Regions from separate parts of the Spiribacter pallidus genome, predicted to be linked through region 2. Evidence: predicted binding sites of a transcription regulator. Region 2 holds the regulator's gene; each other region holds the start of a gene.

Region 1 (4,525 bases), on a different contig from region 2:
CCATCCGTTCTTTTGTCGAGAAGTGGTGACCGCCGGCGATCTCATCCGATGGTCCGCTGCTATCGGCCTGGAAGCTGATCTGGATGTGATCAAGGCCGGCCCGTTTCAGCTCACCAAGGCGGGTTTCATCCAGACCTACTCCTGATGTGAGCAGGTTGCTGTAGAAGCCAAGTTCCCGCGCGTGTTTGACGATTGTCTCGAGGTCTTTGCGAAGCAGCGGCTCCCCGCCAGAGATACCGAGCTGTACAGCCCCCATGGCGCGTGCCTGGTCCAGGACAGAGAGCCACTCATCGGTTTCAAGCTCATTGCGATAGCGTGCAAACGCAATGGGATTCGAACAGTAGGCGCACTGCAGCGGGCAGCGATAAGTCACTTCAGCCAGCAGCCAAAGTGGGATGGGCGTCGCGTTGGCGGCGGGCCCCACCTGGCTTTCTACACTAGCCATCGTCGTCCCCTTCTTTTGTCCTCAGCCACCCTTTGGTGTTCGCCTCTTCCAGAAAAGTGATCACATCCGCTGTCAGATCGGCGCTCGGAAAGGCCTGCTGCAAATCAGCGATCAACCCATCCACAGTGCGGCCGTCGCAGCGCGACAGGATCTCGCCGGCCGGTCCGTTCAGCTTGATCATCCCCTCAGGATAGAGCATGACGTAAGCCGATTGCGCAGCCTCCCATTGAAGGCGCATACCGGCACTGAGCCAGATTCGCGCATCGCCGTTCATTGATCTTCAACCGCCTGATAGGGCGGCATCTCCACGATAAACGCCAGATACATGGCATCGAGCATTGACCAGAGCACATCCAGCTTGAAACCAAGCGTCTCCAGCGCCCGCTGCTGAGCCTCGGCACTGCGGAAATGTGCCAGGGTCAGCGACAAGCCGTGCTCGACGTCTCGCCGAGCCTGACCCAGACGATTCCGAAAATAGGCGAGCCCCTCATTGTCCACCCATGGATAGTGCTGTGGCCACGTGGAAAGGCGGGATCGGTGCGCCTCAGGAGCGAAGAGCTCTGTCAGAGAGGAACACACCGCCTCTTCCCAGGGTCGCTGGCGGGCAAAGTTGATATACCCGTCCACGGCAAAACGCACACCGGGAAGGACCTCATCGAGCGAGAGCAGTCGCTCACGCGACACGCCGACCGCCTCTCCCAGCCGTAGCCATGCCTCGATACCGCCGGGGTCATCGCCGCGCCCATCGTGATCGATGATTCTCTGCACCCATTCGCGGCGAACCGCCGGATCGGGGCAGTTAGCGAGCAAGGCAGCGTCCTTGCGCGGGATGCTGGCCTGGTAGTAGAAACGATTGATAACCCAACCCTGCAGCTGTTCGCGATTGAGCTCGCCACGGGCCATCATCTGCTGGAAAGGATGATGGAGATGGTAATACCGCTCCATTGCCCGTAACCGACGCTTGAACTCATCGGCCGACAGCGCAGTCGTTATCGGTTCAGAAGCGGATGTCCATGCCATCGTGGGATACCTCGATACCCAGCGCTTCAAGCCGAGCCCGCTCGGCGGATTCGGGGTCGAGCACAGGGTTGGTGTTGTTGATGTGGACGAGGATTCGGCGAGCGAGCGGGTAGTCGGCGAGCACATCCAGCATGCCGCCTTCGCCGGTCAGCGGTAGATGGCCCATCTCGCGTGAGGTCTTTTTCCCGCCGACGACCTGGGCCATCTCGTCATCGGTCCAGGTCGTTCCGTCCACCATGATGATGTTCGCACTCGCCATCCACGCCTTCAGACGATCGTCGACTTCACCCAGCCCCGGGGCATAAAAGGCCCGTTTTCCGGTATCGGGGCTATCGATGACAAACCCCAGATTGTCTCCAGGACGTGGATCCAGCCGGTGGCTCGAGTAGGGGGGTGCCTTGCTGGTGAGCGGGACCGGCAGGATACGAATGCCAGGTGTTTCCGGGGGCTCGACCGCGGCGCCATCCAGAGGCAGGTGCGAGATGCGGACGCCGCAATAGTGCTCGAGCATCTCGAAGATCGGAAACCCGCTGCGCAGGTCTTCTTCAGTCCGCTCGGTGCAATAGATGGCGAGAGGTTGGTCGCTCTCGCGCATCATCAGCAGACCTGTGACATGGTCAATCTGGCTGTCCATGAGCGCGATCGCTGCAATGCTCGAGCTTCGCACCGCGCCGCGCGGGTGCAGTACCGCGTTGTCCAGGATCTGTTGGCGGATATCGGGTGATGCATTGACCAACAGCCATTCCTGGCCGTTTTGTGAGACCGCAATCGATGACTGTGACCGGCGTTCTCTGATGAGCCGGCCGTTGCGCGCAGCGCGGCAACGGGGCGAGTCACAGTTCCACTGCGGGAATCCGCCACCGGCGGCGGAACCAAGAACGCGTATGTGCATGGTAGGAAAGCGGGGGCAGGCGTCCGCCCCCGCAGGGTCTTATCGAGCTGTTACGTAGAGGTTGATTTCAAAACCCAGACGCATTTCCTGATACTCAGGCTTGTTCCACTCCATTATCTCTTCCTCCTGTCATGACATGTCGCCGGGTTTCCCCGGCACCGGTCGACCTTGTCGGTCGCTTGTGGGTATGCAAGGCCCATACCAACGCGCATGCACACTTTATGCGGCCAGGCTTTGTTCCGAAATGACACCGTGATGCCCCCGGACAGCCGAACGCCGTCACGGTTATGACACACAATGTCGGGCGGCGCAATCGATGCCCCGGGCGCGGTGATCGTCGGCCGAGCGGTTTGATTATCGAGCCGCTCATCCTGTCTCGTGAGACGGTATAGCGGTGTGAGTAAAAACCCCTTGCGCGGCGTAGCGGATTCGGGCAAGACTCTTCCCGACCGTCTGAAGGCGGGCATAACAACATGGCCGGAAGGCCTCGTGGAGGAGACAACGTTGACCATTAAGTCTTTCGGCCTGGCTTTGGGGCTGGCCATCGTTTGCGTGCCACTTTCGGCCGCAGCGCAGAGCGGCGGGAGTGATGACATTGACCTCGCTTCAGCGGCACAGCTTTTCAAGAACAACTGCAGCGCCTGCCATGGCAAAAAAGCACAGGGTGTTGCCAGCTACCCCAAGTTGGCAGGCCAGGATGCTGCCTATCTGGCTAGCAAGCTCCAAACCTATCGAGCCGGCGAGATGGTTGGCCCGAATTCCGTGTTGATGATTCAAAACGCCAAGGATTTGTCTGATCAAGACATCGCAAGCCTGGCTGCCTACATATCAACGACGTTTGAAGAGTAATCGGACAAGCGCCCTTGTATTCCGGGTTAAGCCCGGTTGGGAGAGCGGCGTATGGAGCAAATTTTCGACGCAGGGTCGATAAAGGAGGTGTGCAGTAAAACCGTTTCGCCATTTAATTCAAGAGGAGAGACTGATGAAAACCACTAAAAATCTCATGCTTAGGAACGCCCTCTCGTTCATGGCCGTGTCCGTCGCTTTCACAGCCCCGGCGATGGCAGAAACCGGGATGAACACGACGAATCTGCAGGCAGAGGTTGTCGTTGAGGGACTGGAGAATCCCTGGGATATGGCATTTCTCGGTGACGGCACGATGCTTTTCACCGAAAAATGCAAAGGGCTGTCAGTGCGGATGCCTGATGGCGAGATCAACAAGCTCTATGGCGTGGGTGATACTGACGGCTACGCCTCCAACGGCACCGACCTTTTCTGCGAAGGGCAGGCCGGGATGATGGGCGTGGCTTTTGATCCGGATTTCGATGACAACCGGCGGATCTATGTGTATTCGACATCCAGCATGTCGGACCCGCATACCAACCGGCTGATGCGGTTCAGACTCAGCGAGGACTTCTCGGAGGTTTCCGATCGCACCGACATCGTTGATGACGTCCCGTACAAAATGGCTGCCTCGGATCATCCGTTTGGTGGGCCAGGGGCCCACAACGGCGGCCGCGTGCGATTCGGACCCGAGGGAGCGCTCTGGCTGACCACGGGTGACAATCACAACCCCGAGATCCCGCAAAGCCCGGAGTTGATGGGATCGAAGGTCCTGCGCATCGACACCGACGGTAACGCCCATCCAGACAACGCCCCACCGGCGGGTTTTGATAAGCGGACGTTTACCTACGGTCACCGCAATGTCCAGGGTATTGCGTTCAATCCGGCGACAGGTTCGGTTGTGACAGCCGAACATGGTCCGTGGCATTCGGACGAGATCACCGTTCTGGAAAACGGCGGTAACGCAGGCTGGGATCCGCGGGATAATATGGCCGGGCGCGGTGATTGTCCCGATGGATACTGCGGCTACATGCCCAATCAGAACGAGGGCATGAATCGGTTCGAGCGCGCGGCCTTCATGCCGATGACCGATCTGCAGACCTATCCGGATGCCATGGAGCCGGCTTGGTCCAACAACGGCTGGTCACAGGGCACATGCCCTGCTGTGTTCCTGCGCGGCGATCAGTGGGGCAACTGGGACGGCGCCATGGCGGTTGGCATCATGGGGATCGGCTTCGGTGGGACGCCGATCGGCCAGCGGATCGACATTATCGAGTTCAACGATGATGGCACCGAGGTCGTCGACGTCACCGAAATGACCCTTC
Region 2 (4,525 bases):
ACTATGCCGCCGCACCGGAGCGGCTTGTGCTGCTCGGCGGCGGCCGCGTCTGGGAGGGCGAGAACTCGGTGACCGGCGAGGTCATCACCCATTACCCGGACAGCCAGCGCACCGTCGCCGACGGCGAAGACCAGGGACGGGTCAAGGTCCGCGTATTCCCTGAGGCGGGGGCGTCGCAATGAGCACCGGCCAACTCCAGGCCCATGGCCTGTGCAAGCGCTATCGGGGACGCAGCGTGGTCGACGATGTCTCCATTGGGCTGCGCAACGGTGAGATCGTTGGCCTGCTCGGCCCCAACGGCGCCGGCAAGACCACCAGCTTTTACATGATGGTCGGCCTGGTGCGGCCGGACCGGGGCCGAATCCACCTCGACGGACGGGACATCACCCGGGCGGCGATGCACGAGCGCGCCCGTGCCGGTGTCGGCTATCTGCCCCAGGAGGCCTCGGTGTTCCGGCGGTTATCCGTGCGCGACAACCTGCTGGCCGTGCTGGAGACCCGTGCCGATCTCAGCCGGGCCCGACAGCACGAACAGGCCGATTCGCTGATGGCCGAGTTCGGCGTCGGCCACCTGGCCGACCAGTCCGGGGTTAGCCTCTCCGGCGGTGAGCGACGGCGCGTCGAGATCGCCCGGGCGCTGGCCGCGGAACCACGCTTTATCCTGCTGGATGAACCCTTCGCCGGTGTGGACCCGATCTCGGTGGGGGATATCAAGGCGATCGTCCGTCACCTCTCCGAACGTGGGATCGGCGTGCTGATCACCGATCACAACGTCCGCGAGACCCTGGCGCTGGTGGACCGGGCCACCATCCTCAATGAAGGACAGGTCATCGTCGAAGGCGATGCCACTACGATTCTTGCCGACGAACAGGTCCGGGCAGTCTATCTGGGCGAAGACTTCACGCTGTAGTGGTGGCGATCAACGGCGCGCTGACGTTAGTCTGATCAGGCAATCGGATTCGGGAAGACGATGAAACACGCCCTTCAGCTTCGCACAAGTCAGCAGCTGGCCATGACGCCCCAGCTCCAGCAGGCGATCCGGCTTCTGCAGCTGCCGGCAGCGGAGCTCAACCTCGAAATCCGCGAGGCGCTCGAATCCAACATGATGCTCGAGCTCGAGGACGAGAGCGATGGCGATCCCGCTCCGTCCGAGGCGACGACGTCCGAGCCCGCGGTCACCGACCCCTCCGAGATGCCACTGGGGAGCAACGCCACCGATGCCGCGCGACTGGGCGAATCGCTGCCCGTGGACGAACGCTGGGACGAGCCCGTCACCTCGGCCGCGGTCAACGCCACCGAACCGACCGGCGGCCCCGATCCTCTGGAGAATCGCGCTGGCGACGAGCGCACTCTGCAGGCCCACCTTGACTGGCAGCTCGCCATTTCCAAGCTCAGCGCCCGGGATCGGCAGATCGCCGACACTCTGGTGGATGCCATCGACGAGCGCGGCCATCTGAGCGAACCACTCGAGTCGCTTCAACAGACCCTGGCCAGCGAGCTGCAGGCGGATGTCGACGAGGTCCGCGCGGTGCTCGCCTTCATCCAGCACCTGGATCCGGTGGGCATCGGGGCACAGGATGCCACCGAGGCACTGACCATTCAGGTGGACGCACTGCCGGCCGACACCCCGGGCCGGGAAGCCGCCCGGCGGGTGATCCAACAAGGGCTCGGCTGGCTAGCCGAGGGGCAGTATTGCACGCTAGAGAAACGCCTGGGGCTGGACGAGGCCGCTCTCGAGCAGGCCATCACGCTGATCCAGCAACTCGACCCCCACCCGGGCTCGGCGTTCTCGCAGCCCCGCACCGAGTACATCGTGCCGGACTGCTTCGTCCGACGGGTCAACGGCCGCTGGGAGGTCGAGATCAACCCCGAGGCCTCACCGGCACTGCGGGTGAACAGCTACTACGCAAGCCTGGTCCGACGGGGCGACAGCAGCGCCGATAACAGCCTGCTTCGACAGCACCTGCAAGAAGCGCGATGGCTGATCAAAAGCCTGCGTTCGCGGGCCGACACACTACAGCGGGTGGCGCAGACCATCGTCGAGCGTCAGCAAGCCTTCCTCGAGCAGGGCGAAGAGGCCATGCAGCCGCTGGTGCTGCGCGACGTGGCCGAGGCGGTGGAGATGCACGAATCGACCATCTCCCGCATCACCACCCACAAGTACATGCACACCCCCATGGGCACGCTCGAGTTCAAGCACTTCTTCTCCAGTCATGTCCCGACCGCCGATGGCGGCGAGTGCTCGGCGACGGCGATTCGTGCGCGGATACGCCGCCTGGTCGCGGCGGAAGACCCGACGCGGCCGCTGAGCGACGCACGTTTGACACAGACCCTGCAGGACGAGGGTATCCACGTTGCCCGGCGTACCGTTGCGAAATACCGCGAGGTCATGGGCATCGCTTCATCCACCGATCGCCGGCGACCGGCGCGACCCCAAAAGGAGAAATCATGAAAATCGATATCACCGGACAACATCTGGATATCACCGATGCGCTGCGGGGCTATGTGGAGGAAAAATTCCAGCGCCTCGAGCGGCATTTCGACAATGTCGTGGATGCCCATGTCATGCTCCGGGTCGAGAAAAACCGCCACCAGGCCGAAGCCACGCTGGCGCTCAGTGGTGCCCGTCTGTTTGCCGAAGCCACCGAGGACGAAATGTACGCCGCCATCGATGCGCTGATCGACAAACTCGACCGCCAGGTGGTTAAGCACAAGGAAAAGCGCAGCGACCACCACCGCGAAGACGGCCGGTTGGGCCCCAACCTGGAGTCGTGATCGACATGTCTGACCTCGAGCGAACCCCGTGGTGACCCCCGAGGGCTCGCCCCGGCGGCTGATTATCGTCAGTGGACTGTCCGGCTCGGGCAAGAGTGTCGCCCTGGCAACGCTCGAGGACAGCGGATTCTATTGCATCGACAACCTGCCGGTTGCCCTGCTCGAGGCCTTTGGCGGGCATATCGCGGCGACCGGCGGCGAGATGCAGTACGCCGTCGGCATCGATGCCCGCAACCGGCTCGAGGCCCTCGAGCGGATCCCGGATATCCTCGAGGGCCTGGGGCAACAGGGCCTGGCCGCGGAGATCGTCTTCCTTGATGCCGAAGACGCCACGCTGCTGAAACGCTTCTCCGAGACCCGCCGGCGTCATCCGCTGAGCAATGGCGACACCCCGCTGGCCGAAGCCATCATCGGCGAGCGCAAACTGCTCATGCCGGTGCAGGCGCGCGCCGACATGACCATCAACACCACCCATACCACGCTGCACGAGCTAAGGACGCTGATCCGTGATCGGCTCACCCACACGCCCACGCAGTTGTCGGTGCAGCTCATGTCGTTCGGCTACAAGCACGGTACCCCGACGGATGCCGACTTCGTCTTTGACAGCCGCTGCCTGCCCAATCCGCACTGGCAGCCCGAGCTGCGGCCGCACACCGGAAGGGACGAGCCAGTGCGTCGATTTCTCGCCGAAAGCCCGCTCGTTGAGCGATACAGTCGGCAACTCGCCGAGTTCATGGATGACTGGCTGCCGGTTTTCGAGCGTGAGAACCGCAGCTACCTCACCGTGGCAGTGGGCTGTACCGGTGGCCAGCACCGCTCGGTCTACCTCATCGAGGCCCTCGCCAACCACCTGCGACGGACGGATCTGACCGTCACCATCCGGCATCGGGAATTGCCTTGATGCCCGGACTGCCGGATCATCTCCCGGTATCCGTCGGGCGGGGTGATGCATGAGCGACGAGCGCGAACAAAAACAGGGTCGGGTTGCGGACACCGTCTCCGGTCTGCTCCAGGGCGGCACCGTCCCGGAGGCCCGGCGCATGCTCAACGCCCTCCACCCGGCAGAAATCGCCGATCTGCTCGAATCATTTCCGGTGGCCGAGCGCAAGCTGCTCTGGGAGCTGGTCGAGGAAGAAAACGGCGGTGAAGTGCTGTTGCAGGTCAATGACGAGGTCCGCAGCGGGCTGATCGAAGAGATGGATGAGGCCGAACTGCTGGCCGCCACCTCGGGCATGGACGTGGACGATCTGGCCGACTTCATGCAGGACCTGCCCAAGACACTGACCGGCGCCATTCTTCGGTCGATGGATAATCAAAACCGCCAGCGGCTCGAGGCGGTGCTCGCCTACCCCGAGGACAGCGCCGGCGGGCTGATGAATACCGACACGGTCACCGTCCGGCCCGATCTCAGCCTGGATGTGGTGATGCGCTATCTGCGCATGCGTGGCAGTGTCCCCGAACTCACCGATCACCTGTTCGTGGTCAGCCGCTTCGATCACTTCCTTGGCGTACTCAGGGTCAGCGACCTACTGACCCGCGATCCGGCCAGTCCGGTGGCCGATGTGCTGGATACCGAAGCGGTCGCCATTGCCGCGGACAAACCCGCCCGCGAGGTGGCCAAGATGTTCGAGGACCGTGACCTGATCTCGGCACCGGTGCTCGACGAGCGGGGCCGCTTGATTGGCCGCATCACCGTTGACGATGTGGTGGATGTCATCCGCGATGAAGCAGAGCGCTCGATCCTGACCAT
Region 3 (4,525 bases), on a different contig from region 2:
GTTCTACAAGATCGACTCCGAAGAGGCGGACTGGAACACCGAAAAGGTCTACCCGGACGGCAACATGGGCCACCGCCCCGGTGTCAAGGGCGGCTACTTTCCGGTACCGCCGGTGGATAGCCTCCATGACATGCGGTCGGCCATGCTCGAGGTGCTCACCGACATGGGCATGGACACCGAGGTGCACCACCACGAGGTGGCCACCGCGGGCCAGTGCGAGATCGGTGTGGGCTTCAACACCCTGGTGAAAAAGGCCGACGAGGTGCAGACCCTGAAGTACGTCGTCCACAACGTCGCCTCGGCCTATGGCAAGACCGCAACGTTCATGCCAAAGCCCGTGGTGGGCGATAACGGCAGCGGCATGCATGTCCATCAGTCCATCGGCAAGACTGGCGAGATGCTGTTTGCCGGCGATCAGTACGGTGGCCTCTCCGAGACGGCGCTCTACTACATTGGCGGCATCATCAAGCACGCCCGGGCGATCAACGCCTTTGCCAACGCCTCGACCAACTCGTACAAGCGGCTGGTCCCGGGCTTTGAGGCGCCGGTGCTGTTGGCTTACTCGGCCCGTAACCGCTCGGCGTCGGTGCGTATCCCCTGGGTCGCCAATCCCAAGGCGCGGCGTGTCGAGATCCGCTTCCCGGACAGCACCGCCAATCCGTACCTGTGCTTTGCCGCGATGTTGATGGCCGGCCTGGATGGCATCCAGAACAAGATCCACCCGGGTGATGCCATGGACAAGGATCTCTACGACCTGCCGCCCGAGGAAGAGGCCGAGATCGACAAGGTCGCCTTCTCGCTCGAAGAGGCGCTGGACGCCCTGGATAGCGATCGCGAGTTCCTCAAGGTCGGCGGTGTGTTCACCGACGATGCCATCGATGGTTACATCGAGCTCAAGCGTGAGGAAGTCCAGCAGCTGCGGATGACCACCCACCCGGTGGAGTTCGACCTCTACTACAGCGTTTGATGGCCGGCATCCCCCGGATGCCTTCCCGGACCCCCGCCTCGGCGGGGGTTTTTATTGGGTGTCGAACGGCCCGAAACCCCTGGCAGGCCGCGGTCGGCGGGTGCCGGTGATGCCATGCACCAAAAAAGTGCATAACACCCATCCGTGGCCTACACTGAATGCCGCCAACCCGCCCCCGGCGTCGCCGGCGCGGGGATGGCCTGTTTCTTGCTATCTCTCGGTGCCATGGTGAAACACACTGCAGATCAATATGCCGGCGAGATCCTCGAGCACCTGACCCGGGCAGTGGTCCGGGTGGATGCGCAGCAACGGATCATGGGCATGAACCCGGCGGCCGAGACGCTTTTTCACTCAAGCCGTCGCCAGGCGGATGGTGAGCCATTGTTGCGCATGGTGCCGGGGCTGGCGGTGATCGAGTCGGCCATCGAGCAGGGGCTTGCCGATGGATCGAGCTTTACCGAGCGGGAGATCCGCGTGGATCTGGCCAACGGCCGCAGCGCCACGGTGGACTGCGCCATTACACCCATGCCCGATGGCACCCTGTTGCTTGAGTTCGAGCAGATCGACCGGCACCTGCGCATCTCGCGCGAAAACCGCCTGATTGCCCAGAACCAGGCCATCCGCGAGCTGATCCGGGGGCTCGCCCACGAGATCAAAAACCCACTGGGCGGCCTGCGCGGCGCTGCCCAGTTGCTGGAATCCGAGCTCGATGACGACGAGAAAAAGGAATACACGGGCATCATCATCAGCGAAGCGGACCGTCTGCGAACCCTGGTCAACGGCCTGCTGGGGCCGGATTCGCGGATCGAAAAACAGACCACCAACCTCCATGAGATCGTCGAGCGGGTGCGGCATCTGGCCAGCGCCGAAGCCCCCGCCGGCGTGGCGATCGTGCGCGACTACGACCCCAGTATCCCCATGCTGCCGGCGGCGGCGGATCAGCTCATCCAGGCGTTGCTCAATCTGGTGCGCAACGCCCTGCAGGCGGTGGGTGATGCCGGTCGTATCACCTTGCAGACCCGCACCCAGCGGCGCTTCACCATCGGCGATCAACAGCACCGGCTGGTCGCCCGCATCGACATCATAGACAACGGACCCGGCATCGAGCCGGCGCTCCAGGATCAGATTTTCTACCCCATGGTGACTGGCCGGGCCGAAGGCAGTGGCATCGGCCTGCCCATCGCCCAGAACCTGGTGAATCAGCACGGCGGCCTGATCGAATGCAGCAGCGAACCCGGCTGCACGGTGTTCACGGTCTGGCTGCCCCTGGAGGAAAGTGATGAGTGAAATGACCACCGTGTGGATTGTCGACGACGACCGCTCGATCCGCTGGGTGTTGAAAAAGGCCCTCGAGCGGGACGGGCTGGCGGCGGTGGATTTCGAGACCGGCGAGGAGGCCCTGGCCGCCCTCGAGCGCGGGACACCGGATGTTCTGATCACCGATATACGCATGCCACGGCTGGATGGACTCAGCCTCATGCAACGCTTTCATGCCGCTGCCAACGAGTTGCCGGTGATCGTCATGACCGCCCACTCCGACCTGGATGCCGCGGTGTCCGCCTATGAGGGCGGGGCCTTTGAGTATCTGCCCAAACCCTTTGATGTCGAAGAGGCGGTGGAGCTGGTCCAGCGGGCGGCGGCGGCGGCGCGCAGCAGTGCCGCCCCCGATGCGGCGCGGGAAGAGCTGCCCGAGATCATCGGCGAGGCACCGGCGATGCAGGAGGTATTCCGGGCCATCGGCCGACTGTCGCGGTCCAACATTACGGTGCTCATCAATGGCGAATCCGGCACCGGCAAGGAGCTGGTGGCCGGAGCCCTTCATCGCCACAGCCCGCGGGCTGGCAAGCCGTTCATTGCACTGAACATGGCTGCCATTCCCCGGGATTTGATGGAATCCGAGCTCTTCGGTCACGAGAAGGGGGCGTTCACCGGCGCCCACCAAGTCCGCCGCGGACGGTTCGAGCAGGCCGACGGGGGGACGCTTTTTCTCGATGAGATCGGCGATATGCCGGCCGAACTGCAGACCCGGTTGTTGCGGGTCCTTGCCGATGGCGAGTTTTATCGTGTCGGCGCCCATACTCCGATGCGGGTGGATGTTCGCATCATCGCCGCCACCCATCAGAACCTCGAAGCGCTGGTCGAAGAGGGGCGCTTTCGGGAAGACCTTTTCCACCGGCTCAATGTCATCCGCATCCATTGCCCGGCGCTGCGCGAACGGCAGGCCGATATCCCGGCACTGGCCGAACATTTCCTGCGCAAGGCGGCGGCCGAGCTCAACGTCGAGCCCAAGCAGCTCACGCCGGCGGTGGAGAGCCGCTTCCAGGCGCTGGCCTGGCCCGGCAATGTTCGCGAGCTCGAAAACACCTGCCGGTGGCTGACCGTAATGGCGAGCGGCCGTGAGGTCCATCCCGAGGACCTGCCGCCTGAGCTGATCAACACCGAATCCCAGACCACCAGCGAGGTGGATTGGGAAACGGCACTGGCACGCTGGGCCGATCGACAGGCGGCCACCGCCGGCGAGGGGTCGCTGGCCGAGGCGCAGTCGCGGCTCGAGCGGGTCTTGATTGAAACGGCACTCAAACGGACCGGCGGTCGCCGCCAGGACGCCGCACGGCTTCTCGGCTGGGGGCGGAATACCCTGACGCGCAAGATCCGGGATCTGCAGATGCAGGTATGATGGCGGCATGCCATTGCATGTCGTTTTGCACCGCCCCGAGATTCCGCCCAACACCGGCAACGTCATCCGGCTGTGTGCCAATACCGGGGCGCGACTGCACTTGATCCGGCCGTTGGGGTTTGTGCCGGACGACCGTCGCATGCGGCGGGCCGGACTCGACTACCATGAACTCGCCCGGATGCAGATCCACGACGATCTGCAGGCCTTTGAACAGGCGATCCGACCGGCCCGGTTGTGGGCCATGACAACCCGCGGTACCACGCGCTTTGACGCCCCCACCTTTGCCGGTGACGATGCGCTGGTATTTGGCAGCGAAACCCGCGGGCTCCCCGATGCGGTGCTCGCCACGATACCGCCGGCGCGTCGCCTGCGGCTGCCCATGCGCCCGGGCAACCGCAGCCTCAATCTATCCAACAGTGTCGCCGTGGCGGTCTACGAGGCCTGGCGACAGGCCGGTTTCAGCGGCGCGGTCTGAGGGGATTATTCCCGGCGCGGGGGGCGCTGGAGCAGGGCCCGGGTGGCTTCGGCCGGGTCAAGATCGCCCGCCACCACCGCCTTGACCGCCGCGCAGATGGGCATCTCGACATCATGGGCGGCGGCGAGCTGCATGACCCGGGTGGCGGTATCGGTGCCTTCGACCACCTGCCCGATGGTCCCGGTGGCACGGGCCATTGGCTCGCCCCGGCCCAGCGCCAGTCCCAGGCGGCGGTTGCGTGACTGATCATCGGTGCAGGTGAGGATCAGATCCCCCATCCCCGCCAGGCCGGTGAGCGTCTCGTCCCGCGCCCCGATCCGGGCACCCAGGCGCCGTGTCTCGGCCAGTCCCCGGGTGATGAGCCCGGCCCGGGCATTGGCGCCAAACCCCATGCCATCGGCGATCC

What was found. The regulator sigma-54, encoded in region 2, starts transcription at its own class of promoters, with help from an activator protein. The targets are predictions, from matches to a motif close to TGGCANGNTNCNTGCTT.
Region 1: a site for sigma-54 is predicted at 2,545-2,561, ahead of pqqA (pyrroloquinoline quinone precursor peptide PqqA). Genes of this name have one in related genera too.
Region 3: a site for sigma-54 is predicted at 1,164-1,180, ahead of glnL (nitrogen regulation protein NR(II)). Genes of this name have one in related genera too.

The regions. Positions count from the first base shown of each region.
Region 1 is NZ_JBAKFM010000003.1:128,912-133,436, reverse strand. Features, by position in the region: gene pqqE (pyrroloquinoline quinone biosynthesis protein PqqE) at 1-445, opposite strand, end outside; gene pqqD (pyrroloquinoline quinone biosynthesis peptide chaperone PqqD) at 438-719, opposite strand; gene pqqC (pyrroloquinoline-quinone synthase PqqC) at 716-1,465, opposite strand; gene pqqB (pyrroloquinoline quinone biosynthesis protein PqqB) at 1,443-2,357, opposite strand; gene pqqA (pyrroloquinoline quinone precursor peptide PqqA) at 2,397-2,471, opposite strand; gene V6X73_RS07030 (c-type cytochrome) at 2,754-3,206, shown strand; gene V6X73_RS07025 (PQQ-dependent sugar dehydrogenase) at 3,340-4,525, shown strand, end outside.
Region 2 is NZ_JBAKFM010000001.1:464,279-468,803, forward strand. Features, by position in the region: gene lptA (lipopolysaccharide transport periplasmic protein LptA) at 1-182, shown strand, start outside; gene lptB (LPS export ABC transporter ATP-binding protein) at 179-910, shown strand; gene V6X73_RS02290 (RNA polymerase factor sigma-54) at 971-2,452, shown strand; gene hpf (ribosome hibernation-promoting factor, HPF/YfiA family) at 2,449-2,775, shown strand; gene rapZ (RNase adapter RapZ) at 2,804-3,676, shown strand; gene mgtE (magnesium transporter) at 3,726-4,525, shown strand, end outside.
Region 3 is NZ_JBAKFM010000003.1:175,251-179,775, forward strand. Features, by position in the region: gene glnA (glutamate--ammonia ligase) at 1-967, shown strand, start outside; gene glnL (nitrogen regulation protein NR(II)) at 1,193-2,254, shown strand; gene ntrC (nitrogen regulation protein NR(I)) at 2,247-3,644, shown strand; gene V6X73_RS07265 (tRNA (cytidine(34)-2'-O)-methyltransferase) at 3,652-4,119, shown strand; gene V6X73_RS07270 (NAD(P)H-dependent glycerol-3-phosphate dehydrogenase) at 4,125-4,525, opposite strand, start outside.